Thiorhodovibrio winogradskyi: one gene and its partner. The protein of the gene in region 1 interacts with the protein of each later gene in a pairwise test. Links are inferred from orthologs where the notes say so. Each region holds a gene or a part of one and is shown in the gene's direction. Other genes may lie near its edges.

What was found.
Region 2: the proteins of ftsZ (region 1) and zapD interact in binary tests that used the Escherichia coli proteins (3 or more experiments, as listed by UniProt). The link is inferred for Thiorhodovibrio winogradskyi from one-to-one orthologs.

The regions. Positions count from the first base shown.
Region 1 is NZ_CP121472.1:1,085,496-1,090,794, forward strand. What follows is about bases 1,182-4,073. They hold ftsZ (cell division protein FtsZ), read left to right. Parts: upstream 1,182-1,988; coding sequence 1,989-3,158; downstream 3,159-4,073. Other genes in these bases: ftsA (cell division protein FtsA), read left to right, coding at 1,182-1,907; lpxC (UDP-3-O-acyl-N-acetylglucosamine deacetylase), read left to right, coding at 3,732-4,073. Outside these bases: Thiowin_RS04820 (cell division protein FtsQ/DivIB), read left to right, coding at 1-667; more of ftsA, read left to right, coding at 678-1,181; more of lpxC, read left to right, coding at 4,074-4,643; Thiowin_RS04840 (DciA family protein), read right to left, coding at 4,668-5,299. UniProt on the Escherichia coli protein: Essential cell division protein that forms a contractile ring structure (Z ring) at the future cell division site. The regulation of the ring assembly controls the timing and the location of cell division.
Region 2 is NZ_CP121472.1:5,244,813-5,248,119, forward strand. What follows is about bases 465-3,307. They hold zapD (cell division protein ZapD), read left to right. Parts: upstream 465-1,428; coding sequence 1,429-2,187; downstream 2,188-3,307. Other genes in these bases: Thiowin_RS24015 (YebC/PmpR family DNA-binding transcriptional regulator), read right to left, coding at 465-1,027; Thiowin_RS24025 (DNA gyrase inhibitor YacG), read left to right, coding at 2,237-2,476; recQ (DNA helicase RecQ), read right to left, coding at 2,545-3,307. Also shown: crossover junction endodeoxyribonuclease RuvC, read right to left, coding at 1-253; more of Thiowin_RS24015, read right to left, coding at 278-464. UniProt on the Escherichia coli protein: Cell division factor that enhances FtsZ-ring assembly. Directly interacts with FtsZ and promotes bundling of FtsZ protofilaments, with a reduction in FtsZ GTPase activity.

The DNA.
Region 1 (5,299 bases):
CATCACCGTGGATGGCGAGATGCGCAGCCTTTCGCGTCAGGCACTGCAGGAGCGAGTGGCCAGTCACCTGACCGGCGGCATTCTGTCGCAGGATCTCGGGGCCCTGCGCGAGCGGGTCGAGGCCTTGCCCTGGGTCAAGGGGGCGAGCCTGCGGCGGGTGTGGCCGGATCGGTTGATTCTCGAAGTAAGCGAACATGAGGCGGTGGCCCGCTGGGGTGAAGATGGTTTGGTGACGCGAGAGGGGGTGATTTTCCATCCCCAGGACCGTCGGGTTCCGGCCGGATTGCCGCGTCTGTCGGGTGCGGATGAGCGAGCCGTGGAGGTGGTCGACCGACTGCTGCTGTGGCAGCCGCGCCTCGCCGACCTCGGCCTGTTGATTGACGCGCTTGAGTGCGACCGCCGCGGCGACTGGACACTGGAGCTGCTCGGCGGGCCGGTGCTGCATTTTGGCACCGAGCAACTCGAGCGGCGCCTGACCCGGCTGCTGGCGACTTTTCCGCGCATCGAGGCAGTGGCGGTGCCGGAGCGTATCGATCTGCGCTACAGCAATGGTCTCGCGGTGCTTTGGCAAAGGGGCAGTGGACATAGCGACAGAGAGCCCACCGACAGGGAAAGCGATTTCCATGCCCGGGGAAAGCGCATGGCGGCACTCAACGAACAGCGATAGAGCACAGGTTATGGCAAGACGCAGAGAAAATTTAGTGGTGGGGCTCGACATTGGCACCTCGAAGGTGGCGGCCCTGGTTGGGGAGATCAAAGCCGATGACAGCATCGAGATCGTGGGCCTTGGCTTGCATCCCTCGCGCGGGCTCAAAAAAGGTGTGGTGGTGGACATCGAGTCAACGGTCCAGTCCATTCAGCGCGCGATTGAGGAAGCTGAGTTGATGGCTGGATGCGAGATTCATTCCGTGCATGCGGGCATCTCCGGCAGCCATATTGGCAGCCGCAATTCCGATGGGGTCACCGCGATCAAGGAACATGAAGTCAACCAGGGCGATATTGATCGGGTCATAGACGCCGCGCGCGCGGTGCCCATACCGGCGGATCAGAAAATTCTCCACATCCTGCCGCAGGAGTTCATCATCGACAATCAGGAAGGCATCCGCGAGCCCGTGGGTATGTGTGGTGTACGCTTGGAAGCAAGGGTGCACATCATCACAGGTGCGGTCAGTGCCGCCCAAAATATTGTCAAGTGCATTCGTCGCTGCGGCTTGGAAGTCGATGACCTGGTGCTCGATCAGCTCAGTTCGAGCTATTCAGTGCTGACCGAGGACGAAAAGGAACTCGGTGTCTGCCTTATCGACATGGGTGGCGGCACCACTGACATGGCTGTCTTTACCGATGGCGCCATTCGCCACACAGCCGTGGTGCCCATCGCCGGCGATCAAGTGACCAACGACATCGCGGTGGCGCTGCGCACGCCCATTCATCACGCCGAATCCATCAAGATCAGCCACGGCTGTGCTCAATGCGATGCCGCTAGCAAGGAGAGTATCGAGGTGCCAAGTATCGGTGACCGGCCCGCGCGCCAGCTTTCCCATCACACTCTGGCCAATGTGGTTGAGCCGCGCTACGAAGAATTGCTCGGCCTGCTTCAGGGAGAGCTGCGCCGCAGCGGCTTCGAGGACATGGTCCCGGGCGGCGTGGTGCTGACCGGCGGCAGCGCCAAGATGCAGGGGCTGGTGGAATTGGCCGAGGATGTGTTTCGCATGCCGGTGCGCATTGGTGTCCCCCAGTATTTCACCGGGCTTGAGGACCGCATGCGCGACCCTGTCTACGCCAGTGGCGTTGGGCTGCTCATCTACGCCAAGCAGCACAGATTCGAGGCCCATCCCGAGTATCGCGAGACGCGGGGGATCGGTGCTGCCTGGCATAAATTCCGCTCATGGCTGAGCGGCGATCTCTAGTATTGATCGCTATCACGGCGGTCGTTTCAGGACATGACAGCTTCCATCCCTATTACATGACCAGAAATCAGGAGAACTGCAATGACTTTTGAACTGATAGATGCCCAGACCCAAACTGCCGTGATTCGCGTGATCGGTATTGGCGGCGGAGGCGGGAATGCCGTCAATCACATGGTGGCTTCGGATATCGAAGGAGTGGAGTTTATCTGCGCCAACACCGATGCGCAGGCACTCGAAAGCTCCAATGTCAAAACCATTTTGCAGCTTGGCAACGACATCACCAAGGGCCTGGGCGCTGGTGCCGATCCACAGGTCGGGCGCACCGCGGCAGAGGAAGACCGTGAACGCATTAAGGACGCTCTCGAAGGGGCCGACATGGTGTTTATCACCGCGGGCATGGGTGGAGGCACAGGCACTGGAGCTGCTCCCGTGGTCGCACAGATCGCGCGCGAGCTTGGAATACTCACCGTTGCCGTGGTCACCAAACCTTTTCCTTTCGAAGGTGGTAAAAGGCGCAAGGTGGCGGACGCGGGTATCGAGGAGCTGGCCAAATCAGTCGATTCCCTGATCACCATACCCAACGAGAAACTACTGGCTGTGCTCGGTAAGGACATGAGCCTGCTTGACGCCTTCAGTGCCGCGAATGATGTGTTGCGCAACGCCACTCAGGGCATCGCCGAGCTAATCACGCGCCCTGGTCTGATTAACGTCGACTTTGCCGATGTCAAGACGGTGATGTCGGAAATGGGCGTGGCCATGATGGGCACGGGGGCGGCAAGTGGTGACGAGCGTGCGCGCGAAGCCGCGGAAGCCGCCATCAACAGCCCCCTGCTCGAGGATATCGATCTGTCCGGCGCGCGCGGCATTCTGGTCAATATTACAGCCGGCAGCTCTTTGACCATCGGTGAATTCACCGAGGTTGGCGATACCGTGCGGGATTTCGCGGACGATGACGCCACTGTCGTGGTTGGCACCGTCATTGACACCAGTATGGACAAGGAAATGCGCGTCACCGTGGTCGCCACCGGGCTTGGTGCTCGCGCCGCCGCGCAGGCTGAACAGCCAAAGATGCGTCTGGTGTCCAACGAACCTGACCGCGGCATGGCACCGGATTACCGGGACATGGACCAACCGGCTTACATTCGCAACAAGCGTGCGGCGGCCAACGCTGCCGCTGCCGAAGGAGGGTCGGCGGCGGCCGATCTGGATTATCTCGACATCCCGGCCTTCCTGCGCCGACAGGCGGATTGAATCCCATGCATCGGATTGAGCAAAGGGAGGCATTGCCGACGCGGCATCGTCAATGATGTCGCGCCGCACCCTTTGACCGAGGCGCCGAGTCCAAAGGATCCTGGACGCTCAAACTACCGTTATGCTTGAGGGTAAGGGCCTAGAACGCCTGAAAAACTAGTAAGGCGTTGTTTTTGCATTGGTGTAGAGAGCGGCTCGAATCCGCGAAACTTGGTCGTTGGCGACAAGGTTCGGTTTTTTCATAAAAGGTTGGATTCGGGTGCTTGATTCTAATTCGGGAAAACCCTAATATGGCGACCAAAGGCAGATAACGCTGGCGCGGATTCTGACCACTGACTTCCAAGGTGCCGTGCCATTTCAAGCATCCGCCGGCCGCACAGGCGCGAATGAGTCGATGATGTTGCCTTGATGAGTTAACAGACGCTGGCCGGAGGAGTCGAAATCCTCCGGTCCCCAGGACGAGACTGACGCCGATGGCCGCGATATGAGCGCCCAGATCGAACGCAGCTCGAGTTAAGAGCAAGCAAGTGGCGACGCCGCAGGGACCGCCGCGGTGAACGGAGAGCTTTATCAATGATCCGGCAGCGAACACTCAAGAATGTCATCAGAGCAACTGGTGTCGGATTGCACACCGGCGAAAAAGTGTACCTCACTCTGTCGCCTGCTGCACCTGATACAGGTATCGTTTTTATCCGGGACGATCTCAACGAGCCTTTCGAAATCAAGGCGTGTCCGGCGAATGTTGGAGATACGCGGTTGTCTACAACATTGATGCGCGACGGTGTACGCATTTCGACTGTCGAGCATTTACTCTCTGCCTTTGCTGGACTTGGAATCGATAACGCCTATGTCCGGGTCAGTGCCCCTGAGGTGCCCATCATGGACGGCAGCGCAGCCCCCTTTGTCTTCTTGATTCAATCCGCTGGCATTGAGGAGCAATCACGGCCGAAGCGTTTTATTCGAATTAAGCGTCGTATTCGGGTCGAGGACGGCGATAAGTTTGCCCAGTTCGACCCCTTTGACGGTTTCAAGGTATCTTTCGTGATTGACTTTGATCATCCCGCTTTTTCGTCTCGCGAACAGTCGGCTTGTATCAATTTCTCAACCACCTCCTTTGTCAAAGAGATCAGCCGTGCACGCACTTTTGGTTTCTTGCGCGATATCGAAGCTTTGCGTCAACAGAATCTGGCTCTTGGTGGCACCATGGATAACGCTGTCGTGGTCGATGATTACCGGGTACTGAACGAAGAAGGTCTGAGGTATGGCAATGAATTCGTCAAACACAAAATCCTTGATGCCATAGGTGATCTCTATCTGCTAGGCTACTCACTGATTGGCGCCTTTCATGGTTATAAGTCAGGTCATGCCATCAACAATCAGTTGCTGCGTGCCTTGTTAGCCAATGAAGAAGCCTGGGAAGAAGTGACCTTTGGCGACCCGAAAAAAGCGCCGATTAGCTACGCTCATCCGGTTCCCGTGGCATAATTTCTAGTTAATTCTGGATTTGGTTTATTCTAGCGCGTGTTGGCCGTGATGGTGTGCTATACGCTCAAAGCAGGCTGCAATGCGCTCATCTGATATCGCACTTGCCGCCTGCTTTAAGTGTGATGCAGCGATCGCCGAGAGGCGCCCTTTGGGGTTGCCTGTCACGCCGTGCTTCTGGTCATGATCTCCAGAACCATCAAGATCAAGGGTGGTGTGGGAGTCGGCATGCCTGTGTCCTTGCGGTCCATTGCCAACAAATAGGGGGGGGGACACGCGGACCTGGCATTGTTTCAGGGTGAGTCCCTGCTCTGATAACACATTAAGTATCTGATGTGTAAACAGCCTGAGCTTTGCCGCCCAGACGGGCGAGTCTGCAAACAACTGCAGGCAATCACCATCAGTGCTCGCCTGGGAGCAATGTCGGCGGACACCCTCGGGCAGCAGGGGTTTGATGGTGCGAAGCAACTGCTCACGCTGCTTGAGTTCGCGCAGAACCGAGGCAAGGGCTGTTTCGCGATCAGGACCCGCTAGCTTTGCGGTGGGGCGGAGTTTTTTTAACATGCTGAATTTATTGATGCCGGGATTAGCTGATACCGGAAATGCTTGATTACGGCTTGGCGATGGAGATGACAGACGGCGCTCGAGACCTTTAACCC
Region 2 (3,307 bases), 4.2 Mb from region 1 along the record:
CGGCGCTGGGGTCACGCGCGAAAATGAGCTGTTCCACGGCCAGTTCGTGGGGTCGATGTTCAGCCACCAGGGCGGCAATGCGGTCAAAAATCAGCTCCAGCCGCTTTGGCCAGCCAAACTGACCGACCCGAATGCAGCCACTGGTGACACAGCGACTGTGGCGTCCGTCGCTGTCAATGACGCCAAAACCTGTATTGCGCGAGCCAGGGTCGACGCCCAAAATCCGCTGGCGGAGGACCGCTGGATTGGTCATGACGCCCTGGGGCCCGTCAGCGGCTCAGGCATCCAGTTCCGCCATGATGTCATCGCTGATGTCGGCGTTGTGGTAGACATCCTGCACATCGTCGAGATCATCGAGCGCATCGATCAGCTTCAGCAGCTTCTCGGCCGTATCGCGGTCAAGTTCGACATTGGTCGCGGCGTTAAAGCCAAGCTCGGATACACTGGTGTCGAAGCCCGCCGCGGACAGCGCATCACAGACGCTGACATAGGTCTCCGGCAAGGTGATCACGTCAAGCGAGCCATCCTCGTTGACCACCACGTCCTCGGCTCCGGCCTCGAGCCCGGCCTCGATGACGGCATCCTCGTCAGTCCCGGGCTGAAAGCTGATCACGCCCTGCTTGGTAAAGAGGTAGGCCACGGAGCCATCGGTGCCCAGATTGCCGCCATGTTTGCTGAAGGCGTGACGCACCTCCGAGGCGGTTCGATTGCGGTTATCCGTCATGCAATCAACCATGACGGCCACGCCACCTGGACCATAGCCCTCGTAGCGGATTTCTTCGTAGTTGTCGCCTTCGCCAGCGCCCGCGCCACGCTTGATGGCCCGATCGACGGTATCCTTGGGCATGTTCGCGCCCAGAGCCTTGTCGATGGCGAGGCGCAGACGCGGATTGGAGCCGGCATCGCCGCCTCCCTCGCGGGCCGCGACCGTGACCTCGCGAATCAGCTTGGTCCAGATTTTGCCGCGCTTTTTGTCTTGCGCGGCTTTGCGATGCTTAATGTTTGCCCATTTACTATGGCCTGCCATGCGCTATCCTCGATAGTCCCCGGTCGTTCCAACACCTGGCGCGCGCGGCAATCAAAACGGATTGCAGACGCGCATCGGGCGCCCTGTTGGGACGGCAGTTTAGCATCGCCCCGACTGCAAAGGGGCATCGCAAGCCTCGCCCGCTGTCGGCACACCCCGTTAAGACTTTGGTGAAGACTTTGACCCAAGCCGGCCAATGCCGGAGAATCAGGACAAAACAGGATGGATTGGAGCAGCATGCATGAGCGGGCTGAGACACAATCTCCCTGCAACAAGAGTTTCCTATCCTTAACAGGTAGCCAGCCCATGAACACAGGACCCATGAGCACTGGATTCATGAGCACCGGATTCATGAGCGCTGATCCCATGAGTGTTAGTCGGGGGACGTCCCAGTGTCGGACATGACGGTATTCGAGCATCCGCTAAACGAGCGCATTCGCACTTTTCTGCGGCTTGAGCATCTTTTTGAAAAATATGATCACTTTCGTGCCGATGAGACCACTTGGGGCACGCGCGCGGCACTCGAGGGCCTATTGGATATCCTCGCGATCACCTCGCGATCCGACATCAAAAGCGAGCTGGCCAAGGAACTCGACCGCAATGCCAATGCATTGGGCCGGGTGCGCAATCAACCAGGCGTCGACCCAAGCATGCTCGATGATGTCTTGGCGCGGCTCGGCAAGGCGCAGCACTGCTTGATCGCCCTCCACGGGCAGATTGGCGCGGCCGCGCGCGACGATGACTTCATGAAGGCCATTGCCCAGCGCAACAGTATTCCAGGTGGCGCCTGCAGCTTCGACCTACCGCATTACCATCATCTGTTAACCAAGTCGCCCGAGGCGCGCGCACTCTTGCTCGCGCGCTGGAGCACCGATCTCGAGCCGGCCAAGAACGCCATCGACCTCATCCTGTCGCTGGCGCGCTCAAGCAGTCATGCCCGCTCGGTCAAGGCTCATCAGGGTTTTTTTCAAGAAACCCTCGAGACGGGCGCGCCCACGCAACTCATCCGGGTGGCACTCAATCCCGAGCTCGACTGCTTCCCGGAGATCAGCGGTCACAGAAACAGATTCAGTATCCGCTTCCTGACGGCCAAGGACACTTCACGGCCCACGCAGACAGCGGCGGATATCCCCTTTGAGCTGACTTGCTGCGTCTTCTGATCCTTCGCCTATCAGGTTCCTGAAGATGTCCGCGACCTCATAGACCGCCATGCCGACCTCCGTCCCCTGCCCCAACTGCGGCAAGGCCGTCCCCTGGGCGCCGGAATCGCGCTGGCGCCCCTTCTGCAGCGAACGCTGCCGGCTGATCGATCTGGGCGACTGGTTTGATGAGGCCCACCGCATTGCGGGCGAGCCCGGTCTGGACTCAGATGTCGATCCAGCCGTGGACGCAAATCTGGACGCCGACACTGCCGCGAACGAGGAGGAGAGATCACCTTTTTTCCACTAGGAGCCGCCACCAAAAGCTCCCACTGAAACCTGGTGATCGTCAGCCGTCCGGGGCAGTCTCGGCCGGTCTTATCGCGCCCGATGCGCGGCTAGCACCTGCAAAAACCCATCGGCAAAGCGCTCGAGCTTGACCTGCCCCACCCCGCTGATGCGCCCAAACTCCTCCCGATTGCGCGGGCGATGCGCCAGCATTTCGCGCAAGGTCGCATCGCCAAACACCACGAAGGCCGGCACGTCGAGCTCCCTGGCGATCTTGCCGCGATGCGCGCGCAGCGCTTCCCAGAGTGCACGCGCCTCGGGATCGCTGGGCGTGACGCTCACAGGGGTGCGGGTGGCGCGTTTCTGGGCTTGTTTGTCTGGATCCTGACGCAGGCGGATGCTCCGCTCGCCACGCAGCAGCGGGCGGCTTTTCTCTGTCAGGCGCAGGCCGCCATGCCCCTCGACATCCACGGCGGCAAAGCCCGCCGCGACCAACTGACGATACACCGAGCGCCACTGATCGGCATTGAGTTCGCGCCCGATGCCGTGAGTGCTGACCTGATCGTGCCCGAAACGGCGCATGCGCTCATTGGTCTTGCCGAGCAGCACCTCGGTCAGATAGCTGGCGCCAAAGCGCTGGCCGGTGCGGAAGATGCAGGACAAGGCCTTTTGCGCCGCCACTGTGCCATCCCAGGTCGGCACCGGCTCCAGACAGGTGTCGCAATTGCCGCAAGGGTCGGGCAACGGCTCGCCGAAATAGTTGAGCAGCGCCTGACGGCGACACTCGGTGGTCTCGCAGAATCCAAGCATGTTGTCGAGCTTTTGGTGTTCCAGGCGTTTGAAGTGTTCCTCG